4 regions of the Shimazuella sp. NTD247 genome follow, and region 4 is predicted to be linked to each of the others. Evidence: riboswitches for the same ligand, from Rfam matches in the RefSeq annotation. Region 4 holds a riboswitch; each other region holds the start of a gene.
The links. Region 4 has a riboswitch for S-adenosylmethionine ahead of AC5WOC_RS12055 (methionine ABC transporter ATP-binding protein). Riboswitches for the same ligand answer to the same signal wherever they lie in the genome.

Region 1 (5,423 bases), on a different contig from region 4:
GTACCCTTTTTTGTTGTTATTGATTGTATTTCCATTTGCCCATGCCTCCTTGAGAACTCTCATTTAATATAATACTCTCTTTTACAAAAGACCGATCTCTGTTCATTAGTCAAAATCTGCAAATTTCGACCTCAACATCAAAAAAGGATACGTGCTTGTATCCTCTTAATCGTTATGAATATCTTGCAGTTTTTTTTCCGATGGTAAAAAATAACCCAGTATCCCCAAAACAGGTAAAAAGCCTACAATGGTAATAGTCTTGGTAATACCAATCACATCTGCTAAATTCCCAAATAAAACAGATCCTATTGCACCAAGCCCAAAAATAAAACCAACCGTTAAACCGGACATTGTCCCAATTTTACTTGGTACTAATTCCTGCGCATAAACAACAGAAACAGAAAAGCTCGTCATCATAATAAATCCAATCAAAATCAACAAAACAAAACTAAAAATTGGCCCTACAAACGGCAGTAATATCGTTAATGGTGCACTACCTAACAAAGAGTACAAAATAACATTTTTCTTTCCAAAACGATCACCCAGTGGTCCACCAAAAAAAGTTCCAACTGCCCCGCTAATTAAAAAAGCAAACAAGTATGCTTGAGCTGTACTGATTGAAAAATGATAGTTATTTATAATATAAAAACTGTAGTAGTTAGTCATACATACAATATAGAGCGAACGAGCAAACAAAATAAACATAATCAAAACTAAAGCAAGCCATACCGTTTTCGTAAGCCTAGTTGATCTTGTAATAGTCTTTTTCTTTATCAGCACACGAACTTGTAATTCATTTTGATACCATTTCGCAATATAAGCTAATAAAATAACAGCAATGGCTGCTGCAATTGTAAACCAAATTGCTCCAAATTGACCAAAAGGGACTAAAATAAGAGCTGTAATCAAAGGTGCCAATGCTTGACCAGAGTTACCGCCAACTTGATAAATCGATTGTGCTAACCCTTTCTTCGCACCTGCAGCTAAATGTGCTACTCTTGATCCTTCTGGATGAAACACAGCAGATCCTATACCTACTAAAGCAACACTAAACACGATCCAACTATATTTTGGAATAAATGCTAAAAGTAACATCCCTACTAAGGAACATGCTAGTCCAATTGGTAAGGCATAAGGCATTGGCTTTTTATCTGAAAACCACCCGATTACTGGTTGAAACAAAGAAGAAACTATATTTAATACTGCTGCGATCACACCTAGTTGCGTAAAACTCAATCCCATTTCTTTTTCCAAAATAGGAAACATTGCTGGGACAACTGCTTGGAGCGTATCATTTAGCAAATGACAAATACTGATAATAAATAATATCCGGTACGTAGTAAGTGCAATATTTGATGGTTTTTCCGCTGAAACAGCAGAAAGAGGAGAAGCCATAACTACCCTTCCTTTCACATATTTCTTATCCACTCTGTAGAATAACATGTATTTGGTAAATAATGAAGTTTTCCCTAATCGAAAAAATGAATTTATTATTTTCAGTAGATCATAATAAAAATGAAAAAATTCCCACCGATTAAAAGATAATTATTCCATAATATACTTCTTGTTGTAGAAGACTTTAGTATAATAGAAAAAGGAAAGTTCTCATTTTCATTATTACAATGAAAAATGAAGAAAATACTGATATGAAGGGTGACCTCAACATAATGAATGAATCTAACACAAGTGCTTTACATAAAGAGGCATTTGTAATATTAGAAAAAACAAGTCGTACATTTTTTATCCCCATCAGCTATTTAACCGATGGATTAAAAGAAGCTGTTGCTGCTGCATATTTGTGTATGAGAGCAATTGATGAAATTGAAGATCATCCAGAGCTTGAATCAGAGACAAAGCAAAAACTATTGTTAGAAACAAGTAAGTTGTTAATAGATGCAGACGTAAATACAGGAACCATCCAGCATGTATACAAGCCATATGAATTATATTTGCCAGAAGTTACCCTTCGTTTAGCTGACTGGCTAGAACTGTGTCCACCCTCCTTAAGAGAACGAATCGCAAAGGCAACCTCTCTCATGGCAGAAGGGATGGCAAAATGGGCAAAGAAAGAGTGGAAAATACAAACAGAAGCGGATTTAGATGATTATACATACTATGTCGCAGGATTAGTCGGCGTTATGCTTTCTGATATTTGGGAGTGGCATGACAACACCAAAACAGATCGTGATTTAGCAATTGCATTTGGAAGAGGTTTACAATCTGTTAATATTCTGCGAAATAAATCAGAAGATAAAGATCGGGGAGTTAATTTCTTTCCAGATGGCTGGGATGTATCAGATATGTTTTCCTATGCTAGGCGTAATTTAGCTTTAGCTGATGCCTATACCGAAAGTCTACAACCTGGCCCTATCCTTCATTTTTGTGAGATCCCTCTCGCTCTTGCTCATGGTACATTGGACGGTTTATCTCAAGGCAAAGAAAAAATAAGTAGAGATGAAGTAAAAGAAATTGTGAAAAAAGTAGTAGGGGAATAAAGTAAAATGAGTTACTCATCGTAGTAACTCATTTTTTATTGCGCTCGTTTTCCAATTCGATGGTCATCTGATTCACTAATTCTGGTCTTCCATGAAAAGCAGCGGGAGTATTTTGGAAATGGGTAATTCTCCATTTTTCTTTTTTACAAATAGCTACTAAGGTTTGAATCGCGTTTAAATCCGGATTTATTTTGTCTTCGTTTGGTGGAGCCATGCCAACGATCGCATGCAGTAAAGCAATCCCATCATTTGGAAAGCGAATATCTTTGATAATCGCAGTAAAAGGAGGGGTCAAATGGTGTTGAAAAATCTCATCTACATGCTCGAAGATTTTTTTCTGTTTACCGATGTAACTTCCATCAAATCCCACCATCTCTCCATTTTTTTCAAATAATGATGCCATTTTTTTTGCATCTCTTTCATTCCAAGCTTTTATCAATTCAATATAGAGTGACTCTATTTGTTCTGCTGAATTCATTCCCTATCACCTCATGTATTTAGTGAATATATCACATTTATCTCATCGATAGCAAAAGAAAACCCTGAATTTCGGGTTTTCTTTTGCTATCGAGCGACTGCATAAGTTATTTTCGTATTCAATGCTTGGGATAAATCAGTTATTAAATCATCTACGTTTTCTAATCCAACAGAAAAACGCAATAATCCATCCGTTATCCCATGTTTTTCTCTTACTTTCGGAGGCATGGCAGCATGAGACATCATAGCTGGATAAGAAAGAATACTTTCAACTGACCCTAAACTAACTGCCACCAAGGGTAAGCGAATTTTTTGGAGTAGTTGCTTTGCCCTTTGAACACTTCCAACATCAAAAGATAATACAGCACCATGACCGCTTGATTGTTTACACTGAATATGATGACCAACGTGTTCTGGTAAAGCTGTATAGTAAACTTTTTCAACTTCCTTTTGCTCTTGTAGCCATTTCGCTAAAATCTCAGCATTTTTAGTAGATAGCTCCAGCCTTGCTTGTAGTGTTTTTATACCTCTTAAGATAAGCCATGAATCTTGAACACCTAGGACTGCACCAATTGCATTTTGCAATAGTTTCACACGTTCAGCCAATTCAGATTCTCTTACTACCACTAGTCCTGCAATCACATCACTGTGCCCTCCCAAAAATTTGGTAGCACTATGCACAACAATATCAAAGCCAAAGGAAAGCGGACGCTGGTAATAAGGGGTTAAAAATGTATTATCTACGATAGACAATAACTGGTATTCTTTTGCTATTTCCGCTACTTGATGCAGATCTGTTACTTTCAAAGTGGGATTGGATGGAGTTTCAATATATATTGCTTTTGTATTGATTTGAATCTCATCTGTAATAGCATTCGGATTGGTTGTATCTACAAATGTACACTCTATCCCAAATCGATTGAGAACTTGTGTCAAAACACGATACGTTCCACCATACACATCTTGAGATACAATGATATGATCACCTTTCGAAAGTAATAACAAAACCGTAGAGATGGCAGCCATTCCAGAAGAAAAAGCAAAGCCACAACAACCACCTTCTAGCTTCGCTATCGTATCTTCCAATGCTTGACGAGTGGGATTGCCACTTCGTGTATAGTCATACTTACCTGGATTATCGACATCAAACTGATGAAATGTAGATGCTTGATAAATAGGAATACTCGAAGCTCCTGTCTGTTGATCCAGTTCATTGCCATTATGCAGTAATAAGGTTTCCACTCTCATCCAAACCACTCCCCTGAAAAAATTACTAGGCATTTTTTGTCTATTTGTCCTGTTATCCACAGCAAAAAGCCTCTTCCCTTAAAGAGAAGAGGCCGGATTTATCCATAGCGCCTTCTCTCATCTATCAGGAAATATCTTTCCTGCAGGAATTGGCACCATATTAATCTTTTAAGATCAATTGGTTGCCGGGCTTCATCGGGCCAGTCCCTCCGCCGCTCTCGATAAGAGAAATATCATTTTCATTTGATTCGAATTTGCTCTAGCTAACTTAAGGATATATGACCAATCACAAGAAGTCAAATAAACCTGTCAATTACATACGAAGTTGATGATATTCGTTAAATAAAGCTTTATAGCTGATTAATCCTAAAATAATACTCGTTAATACAGCTGACGATAATAGCGCAAACACAATAATTAATTGATAACGAACAGCTTGCATCGGATCTGTTCCAGCAATAATTAAACCCGTCATCATACCAGGAAGCTGTACCAATCCCATTGTTTTGGTATTATCAATAACAGGAATTAGACTTGCTCGAATAGCAGTTTTTAAATACGGAAATACAGCCTGTTTCGGTGTGCCGCCAAGCGACAATATCGTTAATATCTCTTGTTTGTTTGCTTTTACTTCGGATTGAAACCGATCTAAAAACAAAGAAGCGTTCATCATAGCACTTCCCACAATAATTCCACTGGTAGGAATAATATATTGCGGTGTTGGTTGTGTGATTTTAAATCCGATCAATACTCCCTGTGTGAGCAATTCTGTAAGCGAAATAGCAAACAATACTCTCATCCGAGAATGAGATAAGTATTTTCCATGTCTGCTTGCATTTTGTGTTGCTACAGCAATCATAATGAAAATCAAAACAATCATAAAAACTGGATTACTCAGATGAAAAATCACCTTTAATAGATAACCTATAAACAATAACTGAACAGCAGAGCGAATTGTCGCTATTACAATATCTTTTTCCAGTTTCAACTTAAAAAGAAGAGATAAAAAAAATGCAATAGCTACAAATGTTAGTGCAAAGGAAAGAGTGAGAAAACTCAAACAGGTACACCTCCTTCTCCTTGTAAAAACAATTTTGACCGCTCTGTTACGGGATTATCAAAAAACTCTTGGGTTCTGTTGGCTTCAATAATTTCACCCTTTTCCATCATCCAAGTATAATCTCCTATTCTTCGGGCTTGTTC
Region 2 (5,423 bases), on a different contig from region 4:
CCTTCTTCATACATAGTATTCTTCTATACAATACCAGAAGAAGAAAACGGAAAAGTTAATAAAATAAAAAAAGACAATCATTTTTCAAAGTGATACTTTATTATTATTAATAAGTGAATTAGTAGGAAAGAAACAAATCAGATATAATAAGAAAAAATACAGTAGGAGATCAAACATGTTAACCATACAACAAATCGAAGCATCTCAAACGTATCATTTGCGGCACGCGGTATTACGATCAAATCAAACACTAGAAGATTGTAAATATAAAGGGGATGAAGATCCTACAACGATTCATTTAGGAGCTTTTTTTGATGGGAAATTGATTAGTATAGGAACATTTTTGCAATCTTCTTGTCCGTTAGTAGAAGCAAAATTACCTTACCAATTGAGGGGAATGGCAACCGATCCGCAGTTTCGTCGACAAAAAGGCGGTAGCTCTATTATCGCTCATGCTGAGAACTTGCTGAAAGCAGAAGGAAGTGATTTACTCTGGTGCAATGCTCGTTTGAGCGCAAAAGATTATTATGCAAATCTGGGGTATATAGAGGCAGGGGAGACATTTGAGATCTCACCTATTGGACTTCATGTGATAATGTATAAGTCTTTGTTGTAATAGAGGAGTATTTCTCCTCCGGAAAATAAGTCTGAGTATTATTATTGTTTTATTTTTATTGTTTATACTAATTGGAATGACAAATGCAAAAAGGAGTAGTATCAATGAAGATTGTTTTTGCTATTATAAGAAAACTCATTGTTTTAGGGTTAGTGTTATTTGTTGGTCTATCGATTGCATTATTGGCTAGTTACACGCTGGGCGGATCGACGACGATGATGGGATTTAGTGCCTCGATAATTGCAATAATTTCGTTTTCGATGATTATGATGGTCAGTAGTTTTATTGGAGATGCAGTTTTCTTTAAAAGGAGAAGAGGTAGGCAATGGATCAATTTGGCGATTATTTTGATACCTAATTTTCTTTTCGTATACTTTTATATTTTAAATGGTGGTCAGTTTTTAGAATTACCTGGATTTCAGATAGTAGGGAATATTTTGCTGTACGGTTCCATTGTATTGGCACTTGTTTTTTGGGGATTAGATGAATGGTCTAGAAAACTTGTACAAAAATGGATCAATAAAACGAGAGAATCACAACCGATAATGGAAAAGAAAATATAAAAAAGATCTGAGTGATTCTTTCACTCAGATCTTTTTTATTAGTAGATCGGAACCCATCCTTCTTTTGCTTTAAAAATACGAATGGCAACTACTTTTCTATCTTCCATCAATGTAAAATAGTGACGATAGTTTTCAGGCACAGAAATGAGGTCTCCCGGTTCCAATTCTACATCTACAAAACGCCCATTTGGACCTTGGATGGCAAAAATACCATGACCACTAACAATAAAGCGTACTTCGTCATCCGTATGATGATGTTCTTTGATAAAGTTTCCTAACAATTCATCTAAATTTGGTGTCGCGTCAGAGAGGGAGATGACGTCTTCCGTTACATAGCCTCTGCGTTTGGAAAGATCATCAATTTCACCTCGAAAAGATTGTATGATCTGTTCTTTTTCTTCTTCCGTAAGGTCATATTTTTCATGAAGTTGACTTGGAAGTTTGGAAATATCCCAATGTTCATAGATTACCCCTTGGCTGTCCAGATAAGTGCTCACTTTTTGTTGGTCTGTTACTCGCTCTTCGTTGTCATGAAAACGCAATTGTGCCATGGTAACACACTCCTTAGATATGTTGTAGTTGTTTTGAACTTAAGAGATGTAGCTTCACTAAATAAGAAAACAGAAATTCAAACGCTTCCAAATGCTTTTTCGCTTCAAAGCCATTTTTTCCCCATGCCGTAATGCCGTGGTTACGAATCAATACAGCAGGAACTTTTGGTTGAATTGCTTTTCCAAAAGTAGTCGCTAGTACAGTAAGGTCTGCTGTATTTTCAATAATAGGAATTGCAATCTCTGCATTTTGTTCCCATATCCCAAATGCTTTGATGAGTTCTTGGTTGCTGATCGCTACATAACCTCGATCACCATACAGTTCGGAAATAATATTGTTATCTACCGTATGAATATGAAGGCAGCAGCCTGCAGCTGTTCGCTTATAAACTTCAAGGTGCAGCCCAGTTTCTGCCGAAACTTTTGCAGTTGTTTCTGCAAGCGGAGTGCCTTTTTCATCCACCAAAATAAAATCATCAGGTGTTTGTTTGGTTTTGTCCTTTCCACTGGCGGTAACCAAAAAAGTTTTAGGATCATCATTCACTTTGATAGATAAATTGCCACTCGTACCAGGGAACCAGTCTCTTTTTGCTAATTCTGACTTGATCGTTGCTAGCTCTTCCCATCGTTTTTGTAAAATACTCAACTGACTTCAACTCTTTCTAAGTCTGTTATGATATCTGTGAAATTCTCAAAAGGAGTAAAAGGAATCTGTAGTTTTTGACACTGTTCGATAAGGAAATCTCTTGCATAAACGCGATCTGCGATCTTTGCTGCTTCAAAGTCGGTAACTGAGTCCCCGATAACAATTTTTTCGTATTGATCTGAATCAAATTGTCGGATGATAGATGGTTTACAACAACCACAATCATTGGAGCAGTGCGCATCACATGTATGCGGCCATAATATTTGAATGTTATCTTTCGAAAAATCACTTGCATTACAGTATACATATGGACGATCAATATAACTATCTAAAATCGGGTAAACAAAAAAATCAATGCCACCGGAAACGATGTAGAGCGGGATTTTTTGTTTTTGGGTGAAACGTACAAATGATGCAAATCCATCACGAAGAATCCCAGTTTCTTTTACGTATGCAATAATGTCCTCTTTTAATGAACTAGGCAGAAGAGAAAACATTTTTCCAACGCCTTCTTTAACAGATATCTCTTGAGAAAGGACAGCGTCTTTGATAGCTTCCCATTCGGGAGGTGCGAAATTTTTCATAATGGAGACGATATTGTCTGATTGGGTAATAGTTCCATCAAAGTCACAAAAAATAACTGGCTGCTTGTTCACTATATTGATCCTCCCCAAAGTTCTATAGCTTTTGCTAGTTCGGAATGGGAATGAGCTGCTTCTTTCAAAGATATTCCTTTTTTCGCAGCTTCGATTGCTTGACGAAAAGCTTTTCCACCAGCGATGGCTCCACTTGGATGACCATGTACACCTCCGCCAGCATTGATGACAGAATCGATACCAAAATCAGCAAAGAGCTTAGGAACCAGCGCCGGATGAATTCCAGCGGAGGGCACAGGCAATGCTTTTTTCCAATAATCATGTATACTGCTCAATTCTTTTGCGATACCAAGTGCTGCCGTTTTCTCCAATGCGACACTTCCATAAGGAGAAGGGAATAATACCAAATCTGCTCCTGCGGCACGCAGAAGCTTCCCGTACCAAAGAGAGGAACTGACACCATAAGTAGGAGAGGCTGTTACCGCACCTCCGAAAGCAGGATGTGCTAAAATAGGAACATGTATGTCCTTATCCTCTGCAAGTGCTTGAAGGGTATCCAATCCATATGTAAATACGTTAAATAACAAGGCACTGGCTCCAAGATAGACAGCATGTTTTGCTTTTTCTACTAATTCAGTAGAACGACCAGAAAGATTTACAGCATATAAAGTTGTTTCCCCAGTTTCTTGCTCGGTTTCTCTAAGTACTTTTTTTGCAATGGCAATGCGCTGTTCAAAAGGACAAGTGGGATTATCAAATAATATTTCATCATCCTTGATGATATCCACACCACCAAGTGCCTGTTCTCGAAGTTGGTGCTCAAAAAAAGAAAGATCTCTGCCGATAATCCCTTTAAAGATACTCATTAGTAGGGGTCGATCAGTCACTTCCAGTAAATTGCGGACACCGAGAACACCAAAAGATGGGCCTGGAAATCGTTGTGCTAATTCAGGAGTAAACTCCAGATCAATTAGCTTTATTTTTCCATCTAGGGAGAGTTTTCCAAATACGGTTGTTAAAATAGCAGGTATATCCGCAGAAAAATTAACGGATGGATAGGAAATAGTGATCAATCCCTGTTCTTCTGATAATGTTTGGATTTGAATAACTTCTCCCTTATGTTTAGCCAATTGTTGTTGATCTAATTTGGGTAGGTCGGTCCATGATCCAACAGTAAGACCAAGGGCGATTTGTTCTGCTTTTTGTAAGAGGTCTCCTTTATTAGGAACAAGATACGTCGCAATTGCTGCTCCCATTGTTCTCCTCCTTTTTTAAAAAAAATAAACCCTCTTCCTGAGGAAGAGGGGAACGTTTACACCGCTTCCTCTTATCTTTCAGTGTGTTCACTGTAAGAATTAGCACCGTTTTTACCAACATGGTAAATCGGTTGCCGGGTTTCATTGGGCTCATCCCTCCACCTACTCTTGATAAGAGAATGTCATTATTGTCTTGTGATTAGATATTACGATTATGATGGAAGAGTATCCTTTTGTCAACGGAATAATTCCAAGCTATCCAATCGGTCAACTGCTTCTTGTAATCGTTCTTCATCTGCTAACAAACCTACACGAACATAGCGATCTCCTGCTTTTCCAAAACCTATTCCTGGAGCGACTGCGATATGTGCATTTTTGAGAACGTGTGTTGTAAAACTTTGTGAATGATAACTATCAGGAACTGGCAGCCAGCAAAAAAAGGAGCCTTTTGGTTTTTGGATATCCCAGCCGATTTTTTGTAATCCTGAAATAAATACATCTCTTCTTTTTTCGTATGTCTGCACCAATTTTTCCACAGAATGTTGCGATTCGAGTAATGCAGTAGCTGCCGCTTCTTGAATAGCACCGAACAAACTGACATAAAAATGATCTTGCAACAATTCAATTGCTTCAATCACCGATGGATTTCCCAAAGCAAAGCCGATACGCCATCCTGCCATGTTGTAGGTTTTACTCATGGTATAAATCTCAATCCCAATATCTTTTGCTCCAGGTGTCTGCAAAAAGCTCAGCGGCTTTTGACCGTCATATCCGATTGCACCGTAGGCAAAATCATGGACTACACAAATGTTATTTGTTTTTGCTGTCAGCACGGTTTTTTGGAAAAAATCAGAAGTGGCCACACCAGCTGTAGGGTTATTAGGATAATTTAAAAACATTAATTTTGCTTGTTCCAAAATGGATGCAGATATATTTTCATAGTCTGGAAGAAAATCATTCTCTGCAAGCAGGGGCATCATTTCCATTTTTGCATCAGCCATCGCAATTCCAGACCAATAATCTGGATATCCGGGATCAGGAACCAAAGCGATATCTCCTTGATTTAAAAAGCATTGTGCGATTTCGACTAAACCAACTTTTCCGCCAAATAATACAGCTACTTCTGTGTGGGGATCAATTGCAACCCCATACTCTCGTTTATAGTAAGTTGCTATTGCCTCTTTGAGAAACGGAA
Region 3 (5,423 bases), on a different contig from region 4:
AAATTAGAGAGGAGCAGTAAAATTTCTCCCAGTCCAAATCCTATCTCCATGGAAATCGAATGCAGACTCACAACGACGATCCCTAAAAATCCGATGCTGATGCCCAATGCTTTGCGTAAATTCAACCGATCATTTGTATCAATAAAGTGTGCTATCAAAATTTGAAACAAGGTTGAAGTTCCTGTAAGTATAACCGTAGTCATACTTGAGGAGATGCTTACTCCTACATAGAAGAAAATATATTGCAAAAAGTTTTGTACAAATCCGACTTTGCTCAAAGAGCGAAATGCAGAGCGCTGGAAGACACGTTTTTTGCTGATGAGTCGAATAAAAACGTACAGAATAAGCGCAGATAAGAGGAAGCGATAACCAGCAAAGACAAGTTCTGTACTATAGTCATGTGTCTGGATGGATAGCCATTTATAGCTGAGTTTGATAAGAGGAGCTGGACTCGCCCAAAGTAACGTAACGATCAAAATGGTTGCACTAAATCCTAGCGGGTGGGTGACAAACTTTTTCATATCGTTCTTTCCTTCCTCCATAATTTCGAATCTTGTTTTTTAGAGACATGAATGAATATTAATATATTCATTCATATTAGAGCAAAGTCTTTCCTTTTTGTCAAGTTGAACACGGTTACGACAGTTGATATGATTTCAATCAAGTGTTTTTGTTCGTATTTCGAGCGAGAAAATCCACGGTTTCAATCGTGGGATGAAAAGCAGCGTTGTTCGAAACCCCAAAAAAAGGGGTTGCAAGAACAACAAATCTTTGTATATTAGAACACATGATCGGTGATCATCCTACTGGTAGTAGGTTTGTTCTTTGAAAATGTAGTGGTATAGGGTTTCGGTGGCAAATGGATACGTCTCCCACCGAGTAAAACCATTAGAGGCAGGAAAAGAACTAGAGCGCTGGTAACAGGCGTTCCGCCCATGTGGGTACACTTCTAACTGCATGGGATGGGCTGATGAGACAGCCCCAAACTTAGGAGTTGCACAAAACAGAAATGGACGCATGTAGCAGAACTACCTAAGAATCCCACGACTTTAGTCGTGGAGAGTCTCAAAAAGTTGATTTCTAAAAAATCATTTAATTCAATATCAATATCTAAATTGGTTCTATCCCTTCATTAATTGATTGTTTTTCCTAAGCTCAATTAACTGTATTGTGTTGGCAGTATATCTAACTGTATAATTTTCTTTTTAATTACAGTGATTCCTAAAAACAGATTGACATACTTTGTATTTAAATATAAAATGAAAAAAATTAAATATCACTTCTTATCGAGAGAGATGGAGGGACTGGCCCTTTGATATCTCAGCAACAGATCATTTGATACTGTGCTAATTCCAGCAAGCGGAATGCTTGGAAGATGGGAAGAGTTACTTAAATGAACGGATAAACATTTAAAACGCCTCTTTCTATTTTTAGAAAGAGGCGTTTTTTGTTTTTCGTTTAAACTTTTTGTGAGAGGAGGAAGAAGATTGATTGAATTAGTAGATATCAGCAAACGCTATCCTGGTTCACCTGCCGTAGATGCTTTAAAGGAAGTATCTCTTCATGTGCAAAAAGGAGAAATTTTTGGTGTTGTCGGTGTAAGTGGAGCTGGGAAAAGCTCTTTGCTCCGTTCAGTTAATTTCTTGGAGAAACCAACTTCAGGAGAAGTCAAGGTTGATGGTATCTCTTTATCTACTTTGTCAGCAAATCAACTCCGAGAAACACGTAGAAAAATAGGAATGATATTTCAGCAGTTTCATTTGTTAGAAACAAAGACGGTGTTTCACAATGTGGCTTTACCACTCTATTTAACTGGAAAGAAAAAAGGAGAGGTAGAGAATAGAGTACTCGAATTGCTTGATTTTGTTGGTCTTGCGGATCGGGTAGATTATTATCCCGGACAGCTTTCAGGCGGACAAAAACAACGAGTTGGGATTGCTAGAGCTTTAGCAACTGATCCTCATATTTTATTGTGTGACGAAGCAACATCTGCCCTTGATCCTGATACAACTAAGTCCGTACTTGATCTATTACGTAGGGTGAATAAAAACTATGGAATTACCATTTTATTAATCACACATGAAATGGATGTTGTTCGCAAACTTTGTGATCGGGTTGCGGTTTTGGATCAGGGGAGGATTGTAGAGCAAGGTTTTGTCTACGATGTATTTACCAATCCAAAATCAGATACAGCAAAACGGTTTGTGAGTACAATTTTTCAACAACAACTTCCAATAAGTATTCGAAGTTTATTAAAAGAACAAGTAAAGATTTATCGCATTACATTTACCGGGAGTAATGCAACAGAGCCTTTGATTGCAGAAACAATCAGAAAATTCCAGACCAATATCAACATTTTGCAAGGAAATATAACCGAATTGCAAAGTAGGCCTTTTGGAGATTTGTTAATCAGTATTGAAAGTGATGAAAAAAAAGTGGAAGAAGTTATTCGTTATTTAAAAGATAGAAAAGTATTTGTAAGGGAGGTGAAAGGAGATGGTGTTTGATTGGGCTGTTTTTTGGCCGCAGTTAGTAGATGGCATTTTGGCAACGCTTATTATGGTTTTTGTATCGCTTGTATTTTCCATACTTCTAGGTTTTCCATTAGGCGTTGTACTCGTAGTGACAAGATCGGACCATATTTTGGAAAATAAAGTTGTGTTTACGATATTAAATACCATCATCAATATATTTCGGTCAGTCCCATTTATTATTTTATTGGTTGCCATTATTCCTTTTACTCGTTTGGTAACCGGTTCATCAATAGGCACTGCGGCAGCGATTGTTCCTCTTATTTTTTATGCAGCCCCTTATTTTGCACGTTTAGTAGAAAATTCTTTATTAGAAGTAGATAACGGAGTGGTGGAGGCAGCCCAAGCGATGGGTGCTACTCCTTGGCAAATCATTTGGCGATTTCTTTTGCCGGAATCCCTGAGCTCTCTATTTTTAGCGGCGACGATTGCTACGATTGGATTGATTGGTGCCAGTGCAATGGCAGGTGCAGTTGGCGGAGGTGGATTAGGAGATCTTGCGATTACATACGGCTATAACCAGTTTGAAGTGCGTGTTGTGATTATTACGGTGATCTTATTAATTATCATTGTTCAACTTGTACAAACTTTAGGAAATTATTTAGCCCGATTAGTGAGGAGAAAATAATATGAAAAAAATATCATCTATTGTTATAGCACTACTGCTACTTGTAGGATTGGTGGCAGGCTGCTCAAGTAAAGATAATCAGACAATAAAAGTAGGAATAAGCAGTTCTGATACAAAAGTTTGGGAGTTTATTAAACAACAAGCACAAAAACAAGGTTTAACGATTCAAGTTGTTACTTTTAATGATTATGTGCAGCCTAATCTATCTCTGGCAGATGGCAGTTTAGATGCAAATGCTTTTCAAACAGTTTCTTACTTTAATGAATTTAAAAAACAAAGAAAACTTGATTTAAGTGCCATTGGTACAACTGTGCTTGCTCCCATGGGTGTTTACTCCAAAAAGTATAAAGATATTAGTCAAATCCCAGATGGTGCAACGATAACCATTCCAAATGAAGCAAGCAATGGTGGTCGAGCATTGCTGCTTTTGGAAAAAGCAGGTTTGCTAAAATTAAAAGATGGTTTTAACGGCAAAGGTTTGACAGAGGCAATTGCTTCCAATCCGAAAAACTTAAAAATCGTTACCGTTGCTGCTCCGCAAACACCACGTTCGATGGATGATGCTGCTGCAGCAGTAATCAATAATGGCATAGCTGTAAGTGCTGGATTAAGCCCAGTGACAGATCCGATTTTTAAAGAGGATAAAACAGCAAAACCTTATATCAATATTATCGCAACGCAAACAAAAAATAAAAATAATGCCAATTTGCAGAAGCTAGTGAAAATCTATCAATCTCCTGAAGTTGCAGCATATATTAAAAAAGTTTATAACGGCGGTGTAATTCCTACCGTGGTTCCTGTCTCCGAAATCGAAAATCTTTAAAAGGTGAGTGAATCCAATGACAACCAAAACAATATCAGTTCGTGAAAAAGTGGCTCAATTTATAGAAGAGAATCGAGAACGATTAATACAGATCAGCCATGATATTCATGAACATCCGGAGATTGGCAATGAAGAGTATTATGCAAGTGGTATTCATATACGATTATTAGAAGAATATGGATTTATAGTCGAAACAGATGTAGCTGGGCACCCAACTGGGTTTATCGCTCGGAAAAAAAGCAACATATCCGGTCCCGTAATTGGATATCTAGCGGAATATGATGCTTTGCCAGGTTTGGGACATGCTTGTGGACATAACATCATTGGCACAGCAAGTGTAGCAGCTGGAATAGCGTTAGGAGAAGTCATTGAAGAAATAGGCGGGGAAGTGGTAGTGTTTGGCACGCCAGCAGAAGAAGGAGGGCCAAATGGAAGTGCCAAAGCTAGTTTTGTCAAAGATAATCGTTTTACTGGTATTGATGTTTGCGCTATGCTGCATCCAAATAGTGAAACTGCGAAAACAACACCATCTCTTGCACTGGATCCGCTTATTTTCTCCTTCTATGGTAAAGCTGCTCATGCTGCTGCTGCCCCTGATAAGGGAATTAATGCTTTGGACGCAGTAATCCAACTTTACAATGGGATCAATGCATTACGGCAGCATGTTCCAGATGATGTTCGCATGCATGGTGTAATCACTCATGGCGGGGATGCACCGAATATTGTTCCAGAATACGCAGAAGCGAGATTTTATTTGCGGGCAGCAAAACGCAAAACATTGGACGAAGTGACTAAAAAAGTAAAAGCCATCGCAGAAGGCGCTGCACTGGCTACTGGAAGTCGCGTAGAGATCAAACCTTTACAAAATGAAATTGATGAACTCATCTTAAACCCAACCTTTGATGCCATTCTCATAGAAGAATTAGAAAAGCTAGGAGAAGTAATCGTAGATGATGTTTCTGGTTTAGGTTCCACAGATGCAGGGAATGTCAGTCATGTTGTGCCTACGGTTCACGGGTATATCAAGATTGGCTCAGCTGATCTCGTTCCGCATACGGTTGAATTTCGAGAAGCTGCAAAATCACCCCAAGGAGATGAAGCATTAATTCGTTCCAGTAAAGCGTTAGCTTTGACAGGAATACGCATCATAACGGAAGAATCTTTGCTGCCAGCTATTCAAGCGGATTTTCGAATAAATCGAAGGTAAAGAATAAGATCTACTTTTTATATTTTAAATTAGTTGACCGACTGAATAATCAGTCGGTCTTGTTGTATCGTATTTGATGCTATATGTTACTGACCATATTTTATATGTACAATACTTCAACAAATCTCCAAACGGTTTAAGAATAAGTAGCCCCATAAGTCTGACCATTCTTGTCATAATAAATCCACAATTCATCTAGACAATTCCTAGTTCTTTACTTTCCTCATTGACGGC
Region 4 (5,423 bases):
AGTAAAGTCGCAAAAGAAACATCAGAAAGCAAAAATGTTTCGTAAAATATGGTGTGTTTTTAACAATCAAAACATGAAGGTAGAAAAGGGAAACAAATACGACACAGTCTCTTTCCCGACGCTGGAAAAACGAATCGGTGTACCCGTAGTGGTGCAAGCCTTTCAACGAAAATGGCTGGACAAACTGATCGATGGAACGGTAAAACAAGGAGCGGCGAAGCTATATTGCAAGAAAAAGAAATGGTTTCTCGCTATTGCGATCACATGGGAAGAGGAAGCCTCACCGAATAAAGGTGTCATGGGAATCGACATAGGGCTGCGCTATCTTGCTGTCGCAAGTGTGGGAACCTATTCGCTGTTTTTCAAAGGTTCTTCGGTTGCATAGAAACGTAGACGACATACAGCAAGAAGACGCAAGTGTGGAAAAGCGAAGAAACGAAACGCAATCAAGCGATCGAAAAACAAAGAATCACGCTGGATGCGAGAACAAAATCATTGGATCAGTCGTCAAATCGTCGACCGTGCAATTGCCAACGGTGTTGGCGTGATACGGATGGAAGATTTGAGCGGCATTCGCAATACAGCAAAATCGAAACGCAAGGATCAAGGTCGCAATCTTCACTCATGGTCATTTTATCAATTACGAGAATACATTCGCTACAAATCCGAGATGGCTGGAATTCAATTTGAATTGGTAAATCCGGAATATACCAGCCAAACATGCAAAAATGGTCATCGCTATAAAGCAAATCGCAAGGGACTTCATTTTTGTTGTAAGGAATGTGGCTATCGTAGTCATGCAGATCTCAATGGCGCGATCAATATCGCTAAAGCGATATCCGGTTTAGCAGCCTAGCGTACTGGTAACAGGTACGCCGCCCATGGAGGTACATCATAACTGCATGGGATGGGGTGATGGCACACCCCTGAACTTGGGAGTTGCACAAAACAGAAATGGACTGCGTGCGTGGACTACCCAAGAATCCCACGGCTAAAGCCGTGGGAGTGTCAAAGTTGTCATGATGACAAATATACAATACGATTGTGTAGTTCTAAATAGATAGAGCTCATAGGAGCCATGATGCTGCTTGTTGATCCAAAGAAATGGCATGATTTTAAGGAAAACGCAAAAAGAGTCCCATACTTGGATGAGATTGTTAAGTTTATTGAATTGTGGGCAAATCTGATGGAAAAGCGGATGAGTTCACAAAGTAAAGAAGTAGACGAAATTGCTCTGGATGCGGCTCATGATGTGTTGAACGTGCAAACTATGTTTAATGGGTACATGATGGGTATGGCAGTAGATATACTTGCTGAGCACTGGTATCATGGCAAAAAACTCCAGCAATGGCATAGCTCGCTTCGATCATGAGTAATACAACTCGTCTCTTTTTAGAGACGAGTTGTTCAAGTAAATCAGAATTTTATTTGCGAAGAAGAATTTTTATTGTTTCTAAGCCGATACTTGTATATCAAATTTTCATAAATTTCGATAAAATATATTGTATATTACTTACATAAGGAGGGATCGAATGAAGTTTGTGTTTGACATAGAGAGTGGGGCTGAAGCAATACTTGATCCGTCATTGGAAGTTGTTTTACATCGTCTTGAAATGCTCAATGGGGATGCCCATAAATTTTGTATTTTAGAAGATACAGAAACAGGAAGTTATATCCAGTGCTTTGGAAATGAGCAAGTACAGTTTATTGAGTATCATCAAGTCGATGATAAGCATCATTACCATTATATCTTGGGGGAAGTACAGCCTGAACAAAGCAAACCATGGTATACAAAAATATTTGGATTTCAAGCTGATGGAAAAGATCCATTGAGTAACGAGTGGCATGGTGTGGAGACGACAAAGCAAGTATTTGCTCATTTTTATCAGCATGCAACCGTTCCTGAGATATTCCAGCAGCGAGACATTATTCGATTTCTATAGTTTCATCTTGATTTTTATATTTTTATAAAGTATAATATCATTAACTTGATATGGATTTCTCTTATCCAGAGAGGTGGAGGGACAGGCCCTGTGATACCTCGGCAACCATCCTTATGAGGAAAGGTGCCAATTCCTACAGAATTTTGTTTCTGACAGATGAGAGAAGGCGATATTTGAAGATATCCCTTTTTGCATCATTGTGCAGAAAGGGTTTTTGTTATTTTAGTGGATAAGATAGTAAAATTTTATCTTATCCACATAAGGGCAACTAAGCCTCTGGCTACGTCTTAACGACTTGCCAACTGGCAAGTTTACTTTAGGAGGTGCTTTGAAATTGAGTTTGATCCAGTTGCAAAACGTCTCCAAGCGATTTGCTGAAGTGACAGCACTTGAGCGTGTGTCTGTATCCATACAGGCAGGAGAAATGCTTGGGATTATAGGTCATAGCGGAGCAGGAAAGAGTACCTTGCTGCGAATGATAAATGGTTTAGAACAGCCGACGGAAGGCGAAGTTTTCATACGTGATAAAAATATAGCTGAGTTGAGTAAGGTTGAGCTCAGGCAGCTAAGAAGCAAAATCGGGATGATTTTCCAGCATTTTAATCTGCTCACTTCGCGTACTGTCTTTGACAATATTGCTTTCCCACTGCAGATTGTAGGGAAGAAGAAATCAGAGATAAAGGTACGTGTGGAAGAATTGCTCGAACGTGTGGGCTTGACTGAAAAAAGAAACAGCTATCCATCACAATTGAGCGGCGGACAAAAACAACGAGTAGGAATTGCAAGAGCATTAGCGAATCATCCTGAGATTGTTTTGTGTGATGAAGCAACATCTGCTCTGGATCCAGCAACAACAGATTCCATTCTTCAATTAATTCAAGAGATCAATCGAGAAACAGGGATCACTTTTGTGTTTATTACCCATGAGATGTCTGTTGTAAAAAAAGTATGCTCTCATGTGGCTGTTCTTGAGTCTGGCAGTGTTGTAGAAAGTGGTTTAGTAACAAATGTATTTCAAGATCCAAAACATCAGGTCACCAAAACTTTTCTTGGTTTGACAGAAGAAAAAGGAGGGAAGCGAATTGTCTCCTAGTCTTGATTGGTCACTTATTTTGCAAGGAACACAGGAAACATTATTGATGGTAGCAATTTCTACATTTTTTTCTGCATTGATCGGTGTTCCATTAGGCATTTTATTGGTAATTACGGATAGAGGGCAGTTTTGGGAAGTTCCTTGGATACAAAAAGCATTAGGATTTGTCGTAAACGTTTTTCGCGCAGTTCCCTTTATTGTCTTGATCTTATTCTTATTTCCAGTTACCAAATGGATTTTGGGAACTTCGCTTGGAACGACTGCAGCTACGATTCCATTAATCGCTGGCGCTGCACCATTTTTCGCAAGAATGGTGGAGACAGCAATTCGAGAGATCGACCGAGGTGTGGTAGAAGCAGCAGAAGCAATGGGAGCAAGTCCTTTTACGATCGTATGGCGTGTTTTTCTTCCAGAAGCAATGCCCGCGATTGTCTCTGGTTTAACCGTTTCTTGTGTCAGTCTGATCAGTTATTCAGCGATGGCTGGTATGGTTGGCGGGGGAGGCTTGGGTGACCTTGCCCTTCGCTATGGGTTCCAAATGTTTGACGAAAAGATGATGTTCGCCTGTGGTATTTTATTGGTTGTATTGGTTCAGTTGGTTCAATGGATAGGCGATTTTATCGCCCGTCGCTTAGATAAAAGAAATTTACAATCATAAAGGTGGAGTATGGGAATGAAAAAAGGTATATTACTTGGTTTATCCTTACTTTTCGCATTTGTTTTATCGGCTTGTGGAAATTCGAATAATAGCACTGGAAATACAGAATCCAAAGTATTAAAGGTAGGAGCTACGCAAGTACCTCATGCAGAGATATTAAACTTTGTGAAGCCGATTTTGAAAAAGCAAGGCGTTGATCTTCAGGTGCAGGTTTTCCAAGATTATGTTTTACCAAACCGTTCTGTAGAAGAAGGGCAGATCGATGCAAATTATTTTCAGCATATTCCTTGGATGGAAACAACGAATAAAGAAAATAACTATCATATCGTAAAAGTTGTAGGTGTTCATATTGAACCAATGGGTGTTTACTCCCAAAAAATAAAAGACAAAACCAAAATTCCAAATGGGGCAACAGTAGCAATTCCAAATGCTACATCTGAAACTACCCGTGCTTTGTTGTTATTGGATGCAAATGGTGTCATTAAATTAGATAACCGCACTGGCGAAAAAACAGCAAAAAATATTGTATCTAATCCGCATAATATCGAACTAAAGCCTTTGGAGCCGGCAATGTTACCAAGAGTTTTGGATCAGGTAGATCTTGCTGTGATTAATACTAACTATGCACTACAAGCAAAACTAAATCCAACGAAAGATGCACTGTTTATTGAGGATTCAAAGTCTCCTTATGTGAATGTATTAGCTACCAAAAAAGGAAAAGAAAATGATCCTCGAATCCAAAAACTAGCAAAAGTATTGAATTCACCTGAGGTGAAAAAATTTATTGAGGATAAATACAAAGGTGCAGTTGTACCAGCATTTTAAAGCAAAAAGGCAGGGGTGTATGATAACCCTGCCTTTTTTTCTATTCAATTAAATTGGAATATATCGAAAAAAATGATTATAATGGTAGTTGTCTTATTGCCTTTTTCCATGGAGAAAAAAATGATCCCGAATGTTTCGATCAGTGATATCGATCTGGCGCGTTATATTAGCCGTCAGATGTATCTGCATCCCTGCAAATCATTTGAAGAGACCAAGTGGACACTTCCGTTTCTTGAAAAACTTCTGAAGAAGTACAAGATTCCCTTTATGCGAATTCCAGTTGCCAATGGGCTTACCTATGGCCTGAGAGTTCAGATTAAGGGAGAAAAGGGGAGCGGCCCTTCTATTTTGTTCCGTGGCGACATAGATGCACTTCCCATGGTGCCAAGGCCAAACGCCGGTGTCAAGATAGGTTTTGATAATGCTTGTCATAACTGTGGGCATCATTATCACACAGCGCAAGCATTTGTCATTACAAAGTGGTTTTATGAGAATAAGGACAAATTCGCTGGGATAATGACCATCATGTTCCAGCCTGCGGAGGAACAGCCTCCTGGAGGCTGCAGAGATATGATGGAATATATGGTAAATGTGCTTGGGGATCGGTTTGATGCGGCAATTATGTATCATGTAAACCCTGATCTTCCAGCAGGAAAATTTGCTGTTCGCAAGGGCGCTATCACCGCTAGTTATGATACTTTCTATGTGCGTGTCACTGGTAAGGATGGTCACTCTGGACATCCAGACAAGGCAAAAAATCCAATCGATCCGACTGTCGAAATGGTTTCCATGCTTCGGCAGATTTTCGCTGGATCACTTAAGCCATATTGGGAAGAGGAGTATCCCGAACTGTATGCTTGGGTGCATTCTTTGGGGCTGTCAGAAGATGAATTTTGTACCGTTA

Region 1: it holds a riboswitch for S-adenosylmethionine, as region 4 does, so the genes downstream of both, AC5WOC_RS01990 (aminotransferase class I/II-fold pyridoxal phosphate-dependent enzyme) here and AC5WOC_RS12055 (methionine ABC transporter ATP-binding protein) in region 4, are expected to answer to the same signal.
Region 2: it holds a riboswitch for S-adenosylmethionine, as region 4 does, so the genes downstream of both, AC5WOC_RS05960 (2,3-diketo-5-methylthiopentyl-1-phosphate enolase) here and AC5WOC_RS12055 (methionine ABC transporter ATP-binding protein) in region 4, are expected to answer to the same signal.
Region 3: it holds a riboswitch for S-adenosylmethionine, as region 4 does, so the genes downstream of both, AC5WOC_RS00380 (methionine ABC transporter ATP-binding protein) here and AC5WOC_RS12055 (methionine ABC transporter ATP-binding protein) in region 4, are expected to answer to the same signal.

What each region holds. Positions count from the first base shown of each region.
Region 1 is NZ_JCAJZU010000001.1:422,993-428,415, reverse strand. It holds gene AC5WOC_RS02010 (alpha/beta fold hydrolase) at 1-35, opposite strand, end outside; gene AC5WOC_RS02005 (MFS transporter) at 166-1,395, opposite strand; gene AC5WOC_RS02000 (squalene/phytoene synthase family protein) at 1,668-2,495, shown strand; gene AC5WOC_RS01995 (SgcJ/EcaC family oxidoreductase) at 2,524-2,973, opposite strand; gene AC5WOC_RS01990 (aminotransferase class I/II-fold pyridoxal phosphate-dependent enzyme) at 3,060-4,220, opposite strand; SAM riboswitch class I at 4,335-4,448, opposite strand; gene AC5WOC_RS01985 (ABC transporter permease) at 4,534-5,280, opposite strand; gene AC5WOC_RS01980 (ATP-binding cassette domain-containing protein) at 5,277-5,423, opposite strand, start outside.
Region 2 is NZ_JCAJZU010000002.1:303,275-308,697, reverse strand. It holds gene AC5WOC_RS05985 (GNAT family N-acetyltransferase) at 176-616, shown strand; gene AC5WOC_RS05980 (hypothetical protein) at 721-1,179, shown strand; gene AC5WOC_RS05975 (1,2-dihydroxy-3-keto-5-methylthiopentene dioxygenase) at 1,218-1,730, opposite strand; gene AC5WOC_RS05970 (methylthioribulose 1-phosphate dehydratase) at 1,744-2,376, opposite strand; gene AC5WOC_RS05965 (2-hydroxy-3-keto-5-methylthiopentenyl-1-phosphate phosphatase) at 2,373-3,032, opposite strand; gene AC5WOC_RS05960 (2,3-diketo-5-methylthiopentyl-1-phosphate enolase) at 3,032-4,228, opposite strand; SAM riboswitch class I at 4,297-4,406, opposite strand; gene AC5WOC_RS05955 (pyridoxal phosphate-dependent aminotransferase) at 4,465-5,423, opposite strand, start outside.
Region 3 is NZ_JCAJZU010000001.1:79,877-85,299, forward strand. It holds gene AC5WOC_RS00375 (DMT family transporter) at 1-521, opposite strand, end outside; SAM riboswitch class I at 1,281-1,382, shown strand; gene AC5WOC_RS00380 (methionine ABC transporter ATP-binding protein) at 1,488-2,507, shown strand; gene AC5WOC_RS00385 (methionine ABC transporter permease) at 2,497-3,159, shown strand; gene AC5WOC_RS00390 (MetQ/NlpA family ABC transporter substrate-binding protein) at 3,161-3,982, shown strand; gene AC5WOC_RS00395 (M20 family metallopeptidase) at 3,999-5,189, shown strand.
Region 4 is NZ_JCAJZU010000004.1:254,131-259,553, forward strand. It holds partial or broken gene AC5WOC_RS12040 (RNA-guided endonuclease TnpB family protein) at 1-856, shown strand, start outside; gene AC5WOC_RS12045 (hypothetical protein) at 1,079-1,372, shown strand; gene AC5WOC_RS12050 (VOC family protein) at 1,533-1,943, shown strand; SAM riboswitch class I at 2,002-2,106, shown strand; partial or broken gene AC5WOC_RS12055 (methionine ABC transporter ATP-binding protein) at 2,284-2,994, shown strand; gene AC5WOC_RS12060 (methionine ABC transporter permease) at 3,026-3,694, shown strand; gene AC5WOC_RS12065 (MetQ/NlpA family ABC transporter substrate-binding protein) at 3,710-4,519, shown strand; gene AC5WOC_RS12070 (M20 metallopeptidase family protein) at 4,640-5,423, shown strand, end outside.